3 regions of the Paenibacillus sp. RS8 genome follow, and region 3 is predicted to be linked to each of the others. Evidence: a T-box and tRNA genes for the amino acid it is inferred to sense, from the RefSeq annotation. Region 3 holds a T-box; the other regions hold tRNA genes.
The links. A T-box is a leader RNA that pairs with one kind of tRNA and senses whether it is charged. The one in region 3 lies ahead of metG (methionine--tRNA ligase), so its partner is inferred to be a tRNA-Met.
Positions count from the first base shown of each region.

Region 1: it encodes a tRNA-Met, which carries the amino acid that the T-box ahead of metG (methionine--tRNA ligase) is inferred to sense. The anticodon was not compared.
Region 2: it encodes a tRNA-Met, which carries the amino acid that the T-box ahead of metG (methionine--tRNA ligase) is inferred to sense. The anticodon was not compared.

Region 1 covers NZ_CP168131.1:2,511,731-2,516,824, reverse strand. The annotation lists gene ACDZ28_RS12610 (GreA/GreB family elongation factor) at 138-593, shown strand; gene ACDZ28_RS12605 (YdeI/OmpD-associated family protein) at 696-1,160, opposite strand; tRNA gene ACDZ28_RS12600 (tRNA-Gly) at 1,263-1,333, opposite strand; tRNA gene ACDZ28_RS12595 (tRNA-Pro) at 1,346-1,419, opposite strand; tRNA gene ACDZ28_RS12590 (tRNA-Arg) at 1,450-1,526, opposite strand; tRNA gene ACDZ28_RS12585 (tRNA-Gly) at 1,535-1,609, opposite strand; tRNA gene ACDZ28_RS12580 (tRNA-Leu) at 1,616-1,699, opposite strand; tRNA gene ACDZ28_RS12575 (tRNA-Lys) at 1,715-1,790, opposite strand; tRNA gene ACDZ28_RS12570 (tRNA-Gln) at 1,798-1,872, opposite strand; tRNA gene ACDZ28_RS12565 (tRNA-Asp) at 1,889-1,966, opposite strand; tRNA gene ACDZ28_RS12560 (tRNA-Met) at 1,992-2,068, opposite strand; tRNA gene ACDZ28_RS12555 (tRNA-Val) at 2,086-2,161, opposite strand; tRNA gene ACDZ28_RS12550 (tRNA-Glu) at 2,168-2,239, opposite strand; tRNA gene ACDZ28_RS12545 (tRNA-Ser) at 2,370-2,462, opposite strand; tRNA gene ACDZ28_RS12540 (tRNA-Asn) at 2,468-2,543, opposite strand; tRNA gene ACDZ28_RS12535 (tRNA-Ile) at 2,547-2,623, opposite strand; rRNA gene rrf (5S ribosomal RNA) at 2,681-2,797, opposite strand; rRNA gene ACDZ28_RS12525 (23S ribosomal RNA) at 2,870-5,094, opposite strand, start outside.
Region 2 covers NZ_CP168131.1:512,265-517,358, forward strand. The annotation lists gene ACDZ28_RS03285 (BMP family ABC transporter substrate-binding protein) at 1-1,039, opposite strand, end outside; gene ACDZ28_RS03290 (AraC family transcriptional regulator) at 1,368-2,117, shown strand; tRNA gene ACDZ28_RS03295 (tRNA-Leu) at 2,262-2,340, opposite strand; tRNA gene ACDZ28_RS03300 (tRNA-Cys) at 2,355-2,428, opposite strand; tRNA gene ACDZ28_RS03305 (tRNA-Gly) at 2,441-2,515, opposite strand; tRNA gene ACDZ28_RS03310 (tRNA-Gln) at 2,522-2,596, opposite strand; tRNA gene ACDZ28_RS03315 (tRNA-His) at 2,616-2,691, opposite strand; tRNA gene ACDZ28_RS03320 (tRNA-His) at 2,732-2,807, opposite strand; tRNA gene ACDZ28_RS03325 (tRNA-Trp) at 2,844-2,917, opposite strand; tRNA gene ACDZ28_RS03330 (tRNA-Tyr) at 2,925-3,010, opposite strand; tRNA gene ACDZ28_RS03335 (tRNA-Thr) at 3,016-3,091, opposite strand; tRNA gene ACDZ28_RS03340 (tRNA-Phe) at 3,112-3,187, opposite strand; tRNA gene ACDZ28_RS03345 (tRNA-Asp) at 3,195-3,272, opposite strand; tRNA gene ACDZ28_RS03350 (tRNA-Met) at 3,299-3,375, opposite strand; tRNA gene ACDZ28_RS03355 (tRNA-Val) at 3,393-3,468, opposite strand; tRNA gene ACDZ28_RS03360 (tRNA-Glu) at 3,524-3,598, opposite strand; tRNA gene ACDZ28_RS03365 (tRNA-Ser) at 3,617-3,709, opposite strand; tRNA gene ACDZ28_RS03370 (tRNA-Asn) at 3,713-3,788, opposite strand; rRNA gene ACDZ28_RS03375 (23S ribosomal RNA) at 3,849-5,094, opposite strand, start outside.
Region 3 covers NZ_CP168131.1:6,441,972-6,447,065, reverse strand. The annotation lists gene ACDZ28_RS30380 (stalk domain-containing protein) at 1-2,237, shown strand, start outside; gene ACDZ28_RS30375 (Fur family transcriptional regulator) at 2,465-2,926, shown strand; gene yidD (membrane protein insertion efficiency factor YidD) at 2,929-3,192, shown strand; T-box leader at 3,233-3,493, shown strand; gene metG (methionine--tRNA ligase) at 3,543-5,094, shown strand, end outside.

The DNA.
Region 1 (5,094 bases), 3.2 Mb from region 3:
TTTACATATAGAAGCTGTTATACTGATCAGAAGGTTCCCTCTAGGGGACCTCTATTTGTATAGGAGGGATTTTAATATGGCAACGCGTCATAACAAATTTGCAAAGAATGTGCTACTTAGAGGGGGTGAAATCTACTATGAACCATAGTCTAATTTATGAAGGCTCAAGGACACAATTGGTCCAGCAGCTTATATATTTTGATGAGGAAAAAATCGCATTTCTAAATCAATATTTCCCGGAACGAAGTAAACAAAGAAGCCATGCTGAAACGTTGCTGTCCCGTTATTGCTCCGAGCTGGAACAATTACTATCCCGTTTTAATGGAGAAGAATTGAACTCACTCGTATTGATTGGAAGTCAGCTTCAGCTTCGTTACTTAGACGACAATACTACAGATACCTACACCATCGTATTTCCAAACCAGGCTGAACCCAATGATAACAAGATTTCAATGTTCTCGCCTATTGGCATGCAGCTACTGTTAGCTCAGATCGGTAGCACATGCCAGTTAGCCATACCTTCAGGTGAACTGTCGGTAATGATCGAAAGTATTAAGTTTGTGAATTGTGGTGAGGTAGCCGTTCTTATTTAAGCCAACCCACGCATATCCACCAACGTAAACAGCGTCCTCTTCCTTATGACGGGAAAGGGACGCTGTTCTTATGTTCATACCTTGCATCGATTATTCGTATTTTTATTTTAGCCTCAATCCATCTGCGAGCTTGCTAACTGATTTCTCGATACGAGATGCTCTGGTTTCAGGTCTTTTCGCCGCTTCGATCCAAGATACATATTCCTTCTGATAAGAATAAGCCAGACCGTTGTAATAAGCTTCTGCCTGCTCATGGCTACTCAGCGCATCAAGGAAATCCTCTGGAGCTTCTACCTCTCGTAATTGATGATCCTGCTCCATCGTCACACGCACAATATCACCAGGTTGAGCTTTGGCTAGATCCCGTAGTTCTTTCTTTACCACCATAAAATACTTTCCGTTTCCATGGGGCATAAGCGTTCCTCTATAGGGGATTCCATTTACAGTTCCTTTTACCTGTACCCTGGACTTTGTTTCAAATATTTGTTCGGCATCAAAAGGGACGTTAAGATAAGTCCAGCTCCCACTTGCATCAGGTCGCACTAATTTAGCTTCGAATTCAAACATAGCTACCTCCTCAACTAAAAGCCCTAAGTTCTATTGTATCCATATGAATGTAACTATACAAAAAAACACCTGCCTATAATAGACAGGTGTTTCTTAATTATAAGCGGGTGATGGGAATCGAACCCACGCTATCAGCTTGGAAGGCTGAAGTTCTACCATTGAACTACACCCGCAAAGGTATAAAATCGGGATGACACGATTTGAACATGCGACCCCCTGGTCCCAAACCAGGTGCTCTACCAAGCTGAGCTACATCCCGTCAAAACATGTAATGACTTATTAATAAAAATGGCGCGCCCTGAGAGATTCGAACTCCCGGCCTTTTGATTCGTAGTCAAACGCTCTATCCAGCTGAGCTAAGGGCGCAAAAATTATGGAGCGGAAGACGGGAATCGAACCCGCGACCCTCGCCTTGGCAAGGCGATGCTCTACCGCTGAGCCACTTCCGCAAAATATGGTGCGCGTGAAGGGACTTGAACCCCCACGTCGTGAAACGCCAGATCCTAAGTCTGGTGCGTCTGCCATTCCGCCACACGCGCACACTTTAAAAATAATGGTGAGCCATGAAGGACTCGAACCTTCGACACCCTGATTAAAAGTCAGGTGCTCTACCAACTGAGCTAATGGCTCTCATAAATGGCTGGGGATATAGGATTTGAACCTATGCATGACGGAGTCAAAGTCCGTTGCCTTACCGCTTGGCTAATCCCCAACAATAATTAACTAAATGGCGGAACCGACGAGATTCGAACTCGCGATCTCCTGCGTGACAGGCAGGCATGTTAGGCCAACTACACCACGGTTCCACAGACATAATGCATAAATGTAAATTGGTTGCGGGGGCAGGATTTGAACCTGCGGCCTTCGGGTTATGAGCCCGACGAGCTACCGGGCTGCTCCACCCCGCGTCGTTCTTAAATGAATATGGTGGAGGCTGAGGGGATCGAACCCCCGACCCTCTGCTTGTAAGGCAGATGCTCTCCCAGCTGAGCTAAGCCTCCATGTTATGACCCGTATGGGATTCGAACCCATGTTACCTCCGTGAAAGGGAGGTGTCTTAACCCCTTGACCAACGGGCCATGCTAATAAACTTTATGGCGGAGAGAGAGGGATACTCTCACTACTATCGAGATTGCGAAGCATTCCTAACGAAGCTTATGCTTCAACGAACCACCAAGGCTTCTCATCCCTAACAGGGAAGTAAATTCATGGCGGAGAGAGAGGGATTCGAACCCTCGAGACGCTTGTGGCGCCTACACGATTTCCAATCGTGCTCCTTCGGCCAAACTCGGACACCTCTCCATAAATGGCTCCCCGAACAGGACTCGAACCTGTGACAACTCGATTAACAGTCGAGTGCTCTACCAACTGAGCTATCAGGGAATATGGTGGGCCTTAGTGGACTCGAACCACCGACCTCACCCTTATCAGGGGTGCGCTCTAACCAGCTGAGCTAAAGGCCCTTTTAAGACATACGAATATTAAGGGCAAAAAAAATACCACGGGTAATGTGGTTGTCCGCTTGGCGGCGTCCTACTCTCCCAGGACCCTTCGGTCCAAGTACCATCGGCGCTGGAGGGCTTAACGGTCGTGTTCGGGATGGGTACGCGTGGAACCCCTCCGCTATCGCCACCAAACGGGCATTACAGCGTAATGCTCAGGCTTAATCGCCTGAAAACTGAATCCGAATTGAATTTGCATTTTAAGTATAGGATAAGCCCTCGACCGATTAGTATTGGTCAGCTCCATGCATTACTGCACTTCCACCTCCAACCTATCTACCTCGTCGTCTTCAAGGGGTCTTACTAATTGGGAAATCTCATCTTGAGGGGGGCTTCACGCTTAGATGCTTTCAGCGCTTATCCCGTCCGTACGTAGCTACCCAGCCATGCTCCTGGCGGAACAACTGGTGCACCAGCGGTACGTCCATCCCGGTCCTCTCGTACTAAGGACAGCTCCTCTCAAATTTCCTGCGCCCACGACAGATAGGGACCGAACTGTCTCACGACGTTCTGAACCCAGCTCGCGTACCGCTTTAATGGGCGAACAGCCCAACCCTTGGGACCTACTTCAGCCCCAGGATGCGATGAGCCGACATCGAGGTGCCAAACCTCCCCGTCGATGTGGACTCTTGGGGGAGATAAGCCTGTTATCCCCAGGGTAGCTTTTATCCGTTGAGCGATGGCCCTTCCATGCGGTACCACCGGATCACTAAGTCCGACTTTCGTCCCTGCTCGACTTGTAGGTCTCGCAGTCAAGCTCCCTTATGCCTTTGCACTCTTCGAATGATTTCCAACCATTCTGAGGGAACCTTGGAACGCCTCCGTTACTCTTTAGGAGGCGACCGCCCCAGTCAAACTGCCCGCCTGACACGGTCCCCGTACCCGATTAGGGCACTAGGTTAGAACCTAGATACGATCAGGGTGGTATCCCAACGGCGCCTCCACCGAAGCTTGCGCTCCGATTTCTACGGCTCCCACCTATCCTGTACAGATCGTACCCAAATTCAATATCAAGCTGCAGTAAAGCTCCATGGGGTCTTTCCGTCTTGTCGCGGGTAACCTGCATCTTCACAGGTATTAAAATTTCACCGGATCTCTCGTTGAGACAGCGCCCAAGTCGTTACGCCATTCGTGCGGGTCAGAATTTACCTGACAAGGAATTTCGCTACCTTAGGACCGTTATAGTTACGGCCGCCGTTTACTGGGGCTTCGGTTCATAGCTTCGGGTTACCCCTAACCACTCCCCTTAACCTTCCAGCACCGGGCAGGCGTCAGCCCGTATACTTCGCCTTGCGGCTTCGCACAGACCTGTGTTTTTGCTAAACAGTCGCTTGGGCCTTTTCACTGCGGCCCCCTCGTGCTATTCACACTACCGGGGCACCCCTTCTCCCGAAGTTACGGGGTCATTTTGCCGAGTTCCTTAACGAGAGTTCTTCCGCGCGCCTTAGAATTCTCTTCTCGCCTACCTGTGTCGGTTTGCGGTACGGGCACCTTCTCCTGGCTAGAGGCTTTTCTTGGCAGTGTGAGATCATGACCTTCGCTACTACAATTTTCGCTCCCCATCACAGCCCAGCCTTAATGATGTGCGGATTTTCCTACACATCAGCCTCACTGCTTAGACGGACATATCCATCAGTCCGCGTCACTACCCTCCTGCGTCACCCCATCGCTCATAGCGGATTACGGTGGTACAGTAATTTCAAACTGTTGTCCTTCGACTACGCCTTTCGGCCTCGCCTTAGGTCCCGACTTACCCTGAGCGGACGAGCCTTCCTCAGGAAACCTTGGGCTTTCGGCGGATCAGATTCTCACTGATCTTTTCGTTACTCATACCGGCATTCTCACTTGTATGCTGTCCAGCGCTCCTTACGGTACACCTTCAACCCACATACAACGCTCCCCTACCCCAGATACATACGTATCTAGCCATAGCTTCGGTGGTGTGTTTAGCCCCGTTACATTTTCGGCGCAGAGTCACTCGACCAGTGAGCTATTACGCACTCTTTCAATGGTGGCTGCTTCTAAGCCAACATCCTGGTTGTCTGTGCAACTCCACATCCTTTCCCACTTAACACACACTTGGGGACCTTAGCTGATGGTCTGGGCTGTTTCCCTTTTGACAATGGATCTTAGCACTCACTGTCTGACTCCCGGCAATAAGTATATGGCATTCGGAGTTTGACTGAGCTTGGTAATCCTTGCGGACCCCGCACCCAATCAGTGCTCTACCTCCACTACTCTTATACCGAGGCTAGCCCTAAAGCTATTTCGGGGAGAACCAGCTATCTCCGAGTTCGATTGGAATTTCTCCGCTACCCCCACCTCATCCCCGCACTTTTCAACGTGCGTGGGTTCGGGCCTCCAGTGCGTGTTACCGCACCTTCACCCTGGACAGGGGTAGATCACACGGTTTCGGGTCTACGTCCACATAC
Region 2 (5,094 bases), 1.2 Mb from region 3:
CTTCAACTTTAGCCTGAAGATCCGCTGGGAAGACATTTTTATATATCTCATTCTCTGCAATGCCTACACCATCATCTACGAAGCTCAATACATCACGTTTACCCATTTCAAGCGTACCCTCTTGTAATTTCTTCACGGCACCTAGAATAGCACTATCAATCTTTTTAATAGAAGAAGTAACGATCAAGTTTGCTTTTTCGCTATCTGTTTCATTAAGTAACATCGCCTGATCAGAGTCTACGCCAATAGCATATTTCTTCTTCTCTTTAGCTGCATCAAAGATCCCAAGACCTGTACCCCCAGCTACGTTAAAAATAACATCCACACCGGAGTTATATTGAATCAGTGAAAGCTCCTTACCTTTAGCCGGGTTAACGAAATCACCAGCATACGATACAGCTACCTTCACATCAGGATCAACATATTGAGCGCCCTGAATGTAGCCAACCAAGAAAGCGTTAATCCCTGGAATATCCATACCGCCTACAAATCCGATCACATTCTCAGGATTAGCATTAGGCATATCGGATTGTGTAGCTAGCGCCGCTACAGCACCTGCTAGAAAAGATACTTCATTAGTCGCATAAGACATGTTGTACATGTTCTCTGGTGCTTCATCTATATCGGTATCATAGTTAATGAATTTTTTGTCTGGATATAATTCAGCCGTTGCATTAAACATCTCTGTAATTTCCGATCCGCCAGAAATAATAACATCCCAATCCTCAGCGGCGATATCGTTAAACGTAGGGTCCCATTTCGTTTTATCGACACCCATTTCTACAACCTTTGTTTCTGCACCCAGTTCATCCTTAACCTTTTGCAAACCGCTATTCGCAGAGTCAAAGAAAGATTTATCTCCAAGCGTTCCTGGAATCAGAAGTACAACTTTGAGTTTATCTCCTGAACTTGTTTCTCCACCTTCAGCCGCATTAGAACCTGCATTCGCGGAAGATCCATTACTCGACGTATTATTTCCACAGGCTGTGACCATTACCATTACTACTAGCAGCAACAAAGAAAGAGCTTTCTTTTTCATTTTTCTATTCCACCCCTATATATAGTTGGTTAGTAATTTGAGAGGTTCTCCATCTTAGTCTGTTGTATATTTCACGATTTAGATGGAAACTCTCATATTTCATGTAACATTGTCAAAATTTTAATAATTTTAACGAATACACTCAAAAATAGAGAGAAAATTATAATTTTTACGAATAATCCGACTAATTTCCGAACGAGATGGCCAGTCAGGTTGCTAATCTTCGGATTTCTTGATACGATCATATCAAATATTAATGAAAATAATTATATGATTTCGGTCATAATTTTGTACGATTCGGCTAAAACATAATTATTGGAGGCTCATCATGGATCGTGTTCTATATATTGTAAATGCAGCACATGAGGTTAATACCTATATTCCACCACACCAGCATGAATGTTATGAACTAGTCTATTATTTAAACGGATTAGGAACTACCAATGTAGGTTCGCGAAGTTATCATTTTCGTTCTTCTTCATTCGCGCTAATACCACCCAATCATAAACATGACGAGAATCATCGCGAAGACGCTACTATACTATTTGTAGGCTTCCATTCAAATCACCCAAATATGGAGAATTTGCAAGGCGTATATGAAGATGATAAAGACCATACTGTTCTACAGATCTTGCTTCGAATGAAAGCAGAGTTTACGCGCAAACAAGATGGATTCTCTGAACTATTGAACCTTCAAATGAGCGAAATCACTGTTCATCTGATACGGCTTCTTAGCGCCTCTGGGTTTCAATCGCCAACGGAAGACAGAGTCCAATATGTTCTAAACTATATGAATGAGCATTACCGCCATAAGCTATCGGTCGCAACACTCTCTGAGATGTCTGGATACAGCTATGATCGTTTCCGCCATTTATTTAAAGAGCGATTCGGTTCTTCACCTCTTCGCTATCTACTATTGAAACGTCTGGATTATGCAAAGTCTCTCTTGCAACATACCCAAATGCATATCTCAGAAGTATCTGCCGCTGCAGGGTTTGTGAATGACGCTCAATTCTGCAATATGTTCAAACGTGAGGTAGGTCTCACACCGCGGACATTCCGACTAAGCAGTCAATAAAATTACAATTCACTCCGCTTCACATAAAAAAGCCGTTGAATTAGAAGTGTCTCTAATTCAACGGCTTAAGAATAAAAGTTCATAGACAAAGAAAAAAGGTTAGTAAATTCGCTTGTATTAGCAACTTTACTAACCTTTTTGATATACCGGCGAGAGGACTCGAACCTCCACGGTTTCCCTCTCGATTTTGAGTCGAGCGCGTCTGCCATTCCGCCACGCCGGCACATATGAAATTAATGGAGGCGCCACCCAGATTTGAACTGGGGATAAAGCTTTTGCAGAGCTTTGCCTTACCACTTGGCTATGGCGCCATATGAAAACATTGGAGCGGACGACGGGAATCGAACCCGCGACCCTCGCCTTGGCAAGGCGATGCTCTACCGCTGAGCCACGTCCGCATAAAATGGCTGGGGATATAGGATTTGAACCTATGCATGACGGAGTCAAAGTCCGTTGCCTTACCGCTTGGCTAATCCCCAATAACATTTTAAAGTAAAATGGGGCGACTGATGGGTCTCGAACCCACGAATGCCGGAACCACAATCCGGTGCGTTAACCCCTTCGCCACAGTCGCCATATTAAACTGAATTTGTTGCTGTTCTTCTTAAAGTAAATGGGGCGACCGATGGGACTTGAACCCACGAATGCCGGATCCACAAACCGGTGCGTTAACCCCTTCGCCACGACCGCCATATTAAACTTTAGAGAAAGACTTTAGATAAAGATTGGCAGGGGCAGCAGGAATTGAACCCACACCAACGGTTTTGGAGACCGTTGTTCTACCTTTAAACTATGCCCCTAAAAAAATGGTGGGGGATGATGGATTCGAACCACCGAACACGTGAGTGAGCAGATTTACAGTCTGATGCGTTTGGCCACTTCGCTAATCCCCCAAAGATGGTGCCGGCGAGAGGACTTGAACCCCCAACCTACTGATTACAAGTCAGTTGCTCTACCAATTGAGCTACACCGGCATATTAAGTTATATACTACATGGTGGCTCGAGACGGATTCGAACCGCCGACACGAGGATTTTCAGTCCTCTGCTCTACCGACTGAGCTATCGAGCCAAGAAAATGGCGGAACCGACGAGATTCGAACTCGCGATCTCCTGCGTGACAGGCAGGCATGTTAGGCCAACTACACCACGGTTCCAAAAGATATAATTACTTGATGAAAATTGGTTGCGGGGGCAGGATTTGAACCTGCGGCCTTCGGGTTATGAGCCCGACGAGCTACCGGGCTGCTCCACCCCGCGTCGTTCTTAAATGAATATGGTGGAGGCTGAGGGGATCGAACCCCCGACCCTCTGCTTGTAAGGCAGATGCTCTCCCAGCTGAGCTAAGCCTCCGTAAACAACAATTGTTATTGTACCAAAGTCCACTATGTAAAATCAAGTGAAAATTTGGTGACCCGTATGGGATTCGAACCCATGTTACCTCCGTGAAAGGGAGGTGTCTTAACCCCTTGACCAACGGGCCATACTAATTAAAAATTTGTGGCGGAGAGAGAGGGATTCGAACCCTCGAGACGCTTGTGGCGCCTACACGATTTCCAATCGTGCTCCTTCGGCCAAACTCGGACACCTCTCCATATGGCTCCCCGAACAGGACTCGAACCTGTGACAACTCGATTAACAGTCGAGTGCTCTACCAACTGAGCTATCAGGGAATATTCATACCAGGCTTGATGCCTGAAAACTGAATCCGAATTGAATTTGCGTTTTAAGTATAGGATAAGCCCTCGACCGATTAGTATTGGTCAGCTCCATGCATTACTGCACTTCCACCTCCAACCTATCTACCTCGTCGTCTTCAAGGGGTCTTACTAATTGGGAAATCTCATCTTGAGGGGGGCTTCACGCTTAGATGCTTTCAGCGCTTATCCCGTCCGTACGTAGCTACCCAGCCATGCTTCTGGCGAAACAACTGGTGCACCAGCGGTACGTCCATCCCGGTCCTCTCGTACTAAGGACAGCTCCTCTCAAATTTCCTGCGCCCACGACAGATAGGGACCGAACTGTCTCACGACGTTCTGAACCCAGCTCGCGTACCGCTTTAATGGGCGAACAGCCCAACCCTTGGGACCTACTTCAGCCCCAGGATGCGATGAGCCGACATCGAGGTGCCAAACCTCCCCGTCGATGTGGACTCTTGGGGGAGATAAGCCTGTTATCCCCAGGGTAGCTTTTATCCGTTGAGCGATGGCCCTTCCATGCGGTACCACCGGATCACTAAGTCCGACTTTCGTCCCTGCTCGACTTGTAGGTCTCGCAGTCAAGCTCCCTTATGCCTTTGCACTCTTCGAATGATTTCCAACCATTCTGAGGGAACCTTGGAACGCCTCCGTTACTCTTTAGGAGGCGACCGCCCCAGTCAAACTGCCCGCCTGACACGGTCCCCGTACCCGATTAGGGCACTAGGTTAGAACCTAGATACGATCAGGGTGGTATCCCAACGGCGCCTCCACCGAAGCTTGCGCTCCGATTTCTACGGCTCCCACCTATCCTGTACAGATCGTACCCAAATTCAATATCAAGCTGCAGTAAAGCTCCATGGGGTCTTTCCGTCTTGTCGCGGGTAACCTGCATCTTCACAGGTATTAAAATTTCACCGGATCTCTCGTTGAGACAGCGCCCAAGTCGTTACGCCATTCGTGCGGGTCAGAATTTACCTGACAAGGAATTTCGCTACCTTAGGACCGTTATAGTTACGGCCGCCGTTTACTGGGGCTTCGGTTCATAGCTTCGGGTTACCCCTAACCACTCCCCTTAACCTTCCAGCACCGGGCAGGCGTCAGCCCGTATACTTCGCCTTGCGGCTTCGCACAGACCTGTGTTTTTGCTAAACAGTCGCTTGGGCCTTTTCACTGCGGCCCCCTCGTGCTATTCACACTACCGGGGCACCCCTTCTCCCGAAGTTACGGGGTCATTTTGCCGAGTTCCTTAACGAGAGTTCTTCCGCGCGCCTTAGAATTC
Region 3 (5,094 bases):
AATTAACGTTAGTTGCTGTTTTGGCCATCTCTCAGGCCGCCTCGGCAGTGCCGGCTTTTGCCGAAGCTGTCAATAATACCTCCGGTAATACCAATGAAGTAGGGGCAGCTGCTACATCTGTGACGGATGTTATGCCAGAGGCTACTGACCCATTGCCACCATTGCAGACTGAGGGACCAGGGGGAGTAGTATCACCTACACCAACTCCTACTCCAATTCCTGGAGCAACAACTGAACCTGGAGCAACAACTGAACCTGGTGTAACAGCTGAACCTACGGCAACAGCTGAACCTACAGTAACACCACTTCCAACAGCAACACCTGTACCTACTACACAGCCAACACCAACAGATGGCGTTCGTGCCGCGGCTAGTAATCAGCTTGTACTAATGATGAACAGCAAAAAAATGTACCAAAACGGTGTTGAATATTTGGCTAATCAGCCTATGGCCGTGAAGAATGGTGTCTCATACGTTTCGATCCGAGCTATGGTAGAGCGCGTAGGTGTGAAATACATTTACGATTATAAAACGAAAGAAACGATTGTTACCAAAGGAAGCGATGTAATGCGCTTTAAGACGGATAGTAAGATCTATTCCGTTAATGGTAAAAATGTGACGATGAAAGGTCCAGCTTACCAAATTAATGGTACGTTTATGGTTCCTTTGACGTCCATCACCGGTGCGTTAGGCATTCCTTATACCGTTGATAATGTCCAAAAAAGAGTAATTCTTACGCTGAACACGAAGCCTAAAGCTTCTTTTACAGTGCCGACTGAGATTTATGCGGGTGATCCTGTGAATTTTGTGACTTCCAGCTCTTCACCGAATGGTACGGCCATTGTCGATGAACGCTGGGAAGGAAAGCAGGATGCTTATGATCAACCAGGATTTTATGTAGTATCCTATTCCGTTATGGATGCGAATGGACAATGGAGCGATCCTTACTCCGTGACCATCAATGTACTTAAACCGAATACACCACCAGTCGCTAATTTCACGACAGACAAAGACTCTTACAAAATGGGTGAAATGATCACTTATTCAGATCTAAGCAGCGACCCAGACGGTGATCAAATTGAAGTGACTTGGACGAACAAAGCAGAAGCGTTCTTCACTCCAGGTCCAGCAACAGTAGCCATTCAAGTAAAAGATTCACATGGCGCAATCAGCACTTTTGAGAAGACCATTAATATTTCAGATGAAATCATGTACAGTAAAGAGGATTTCTACAGATTATTCGGTTCTCCAGGTAGTGTATTTAACATCGATGGATCGATGGTTCCAACTTGGCAGAAGGTAGCGTATAACCTTTCTTCTGAGCCTTATACCCTTATCCGCAGTAACAGTCCAGAAACAGTGAATACGGAAGGGATCACGTATAAAGAAACATCATTTGGCGGAACCCGCTTCTTGGTTCACCACAAGAATAATATGAATATTAAAACGAAGGTGTATGTGATTGCTAAGAATAACAATCTGTACCCTACGACAATTACAACCGAATATGTAGGCTTTGGCGGTCCAAACTCTTATCCAGAAGGTACTGGTAAAATGTCAGTGCAGCGGTACTGGGAGTCTATGCAGACTAGAAGAGATTATAAGACAACGGTCCTACAACCCGGGGAAAGCGTCTCGATTCTTACGGATCTAAACAAAATTGCCATGAAACCAGGCGAGATTGTATCACTCCAAGCGGATTTATTTAGTGATTATCCTATTGAATATAATGTCATGATGATCGATGCGAATAAAGATCCTTTGACAACACTGCCTACACTTCCAATATTGGATCGTGATGGGGTGCATAACAGAGGAACTTATGCTGATTCTACACGCATCATCACGGTTACCGATGAAGTAGGAGTAACTCCTGCGAGACTTCTTCTCGGTGACAATTCGAGTGATTTGAATTTGATCGGCGTAGACCCAATGAACGGTACTGAAGCATCGAATGCGGGTAATTTCGGGGTGTTATACAAAATCAAATTCGATCGTGTTGCACCTAATTCCTTGATTACGTTTAATCCACGTGGCGGTAATTACATGGGTCCTGTCTTAGTTAACGGTCAAATTGTACACATGCCGACATCTGGAAGTCTCTCCAGTGCTGACATGAACAGTGTAATTTATCGTACTGGCGATTATGGCGGCTCCGTGGAGATTTTGTTCACAGCAGCTTCTGGTAGTAACTTGCCGGTGAATTTCCTAGTTACACCGCTACCTGCGAAGAAATAAAATAATATGTCCATCCTTTAAGTTATTTGGGATTAACTGAAATAAAAGTCCGGCTGAATATTCCACCAAGGAATACTCAGCCGGACTTTTTGTATTTAAATGTATGATTTTACTCCGATGAACGCTCATGCACTTGGTTGTTTCATTGACGGGGCATTTATTTTGGGGCATTATTAAGAGAGTGAAGTATAAATGAAATGAACTGAAATGTTATGGGAGATGAGCGTATGCTGTCGACAGAACAAATATTAGAGGTCATGTCGGGGCAAGGTCTGCGAATCACCGACCAACGCAAAACGCTTGCCAAGTTATTCGGCGAGAATAAGGGTTATTTGTCAGCGAAGGATGTCTATGAGCATATGGGCCGCAAGTATAGCGGACTTAGCTTTGATACCGTGTACCGCAATCTGCGTGTAATGGAAGAGCTTGGTGTACTTGAACAAATCGTCTTTGAAGACGGAGTGAAATTCAAGGGAAGCTGTAATCATCAGGATCACCATCATCATATGATTTGCCTTCAATGCGAGAAAACCTACCCGATTAATTTCTGCCCGATGAATTTAACGGATACACCTGATCAATTCCGGGTAGTCAAGCATAAATTTGAGGTGTTCGGTTATTGCAAAGAATGTGAAGAGAACCGGGAAGAAGAACTAGTCGCAGCAGCTAATCACAAAAAAGGGGTCTAAGGATGGCGACCCTTCGAAGAACGATTCAGGCTCCCATTCGGGTGTACCGCAAGTACATTTCCCCGATTAAGCCTGCAACTTGTCGTTTTTATCCAACCTGCTCTGCCTATGCGCTAGAAGCGATTGAAGTCCATGGTCCACTTAAAGGCTCATGGCTTGCTGCCAAGCGGATTGCTAGATGCCATCCCTTCCATCCAGGGGGGCTTGATCCGGTTCCACCTCTTGAGGAACAACCCTCGAAGAAGGATTCTGCCCGTGCGACTTGACAGGGGCCCTTATCATTGGGTATATTCACAGGTAATAGTATGAATTCCGAGGAACGGATGAGTAAATCGGTACGTCCATTACAGAGAGCCGGTTCGAGCTGAAAGCCGGTATGGAGCGTTAGATTGAATATGGTCCGGGAGGAACTGTGTTCGAGCGGGAACTGCATTTGAGGTTCACGTAAGATAACAGCGTGTTCCAGCGTTAATGGACAGTTCCCGGGAAGGAACTGGCGAAGCCTGTTCTCTGTGAAGAGACAGGAAATTTGGGTGGTATCGCGTGAGTTATACTCTCGCCCCATTATAGGGGCGGGAGTTTTTTGTCTTTTAATGAAAGAAAGGATGATTAATCAATGAGCGAGAAGAAAACTTTTTACTTAACTACACCAATCTACTATCCGAGTGATAAGCTGCATATTGGACATGCTTATTCCACTGTAGCTGGAGATGCAATGGCCCGCTACAAACGTCTACGCGGCTATGACGTACGTTATCTAACAGGTACAGACGAGCATGGTCAAAAGATTGAACGGAAGGCTGAGGAAGCGGGTAAAACCCCTCAGCAGTTCGTAGATGACATCGTTGTTGGAATTAAGGAATTATGGCGTAAGTTAGATATCTCCAATGATGACTTTATCCGTACTACGGAAGATCGTCATAAAAAGGTTGTTCAGGATATTTTTGATCGACTGCTCAAGCAAGGTGATATTTATAAAGGTGAATATGAAGGCTGGTACAGTATTCCGGATGAAACCTTCTATACCGAAACGCAATTGGTTGATATCGTTCGAGATGACAATGGCGTAATCATTGGCGCAAAAAGCCCTGATAGCGGTCATCCTGTTGAACTGGTGAAGGAAGCGAGTTATTTCTTCCGGATGAGTAAATATGCAGATCGATTGTTGCAATTTTATGAGGAAAATCCGGAATTTATTTTGCCGGAATCCCGTAAGAACGAAATGATCAACAACTTTATCAAGCCTGGTCTGGAGGATCTTGCGGTTTCCCGTACGACTTTCGATTGGGGTGTTAAAGTTAAAGGCGACGAAAAGCATGTAGTGTACGTATGGATCGATGCGTTGACGAATTACATTACTGCTTTGGGTTACGGTTCTGAGGATCGCAGTCTGTACGATAACTTCTGGCCTGCAGATGTACATATTGTCGGCAAAGAAATCGTTCGTTTCCATACCATTTACTGGCCAATTATTCTAATGGCGCTAGGTGAACCTCTTCCGAAAAAGGTGTTTGCACATGGCTGGCTGCTTATGAAGGATGGCAAAATGTCGAAATCCAAAGGGAACGTAGTAGATCCGGTTACTTTGATTGATCGTTACGGCCTCGATGCACTTCGTTATTACCTGCTGCGGGAAGTACCGTTTGGTTCGGATGGTACATTCACACCTGAAAGCTTTGTAGATAGGGTTAACTATGATCTTGCTAACGACCTTGGTAACCTGTTGAACCGGACAGGTGCGATGGTGGAGAAGTATTTCGGTGGAGAGCTTCCGGCGTATGAAGGAAATGTAACAGCATTTGATGGTGAGCTTCAAGCTGCGGCAGAGAACACTTATGCCAAAGTAGAAGAAGCGATGGAAAAAATGGAGTTCTCCGTAGCGCTGACAGCTATCGGAATCTTTATCAGCCGCACCAATAAATATATTGATGAGACACAGCCTTGGGTACTTGCTAAGGATGAGAGCAGAACAGCGGAGTTAGCTTCCGTGATGAGACATCTTGTGGAAGGTCTTCGCACCGCTTCCATTCTGCTACAGCCGTTCTTGACGCAAACCCCAGCGAAGATCTGGGAGCAGCTTGGCATCGAAGCAGGTGAGCTCACGACCTGGGACAGCGGTAAGACTTTTGGTCTGATTCCGGCAGGAACAAAGCTGGTGAAAGGCAATC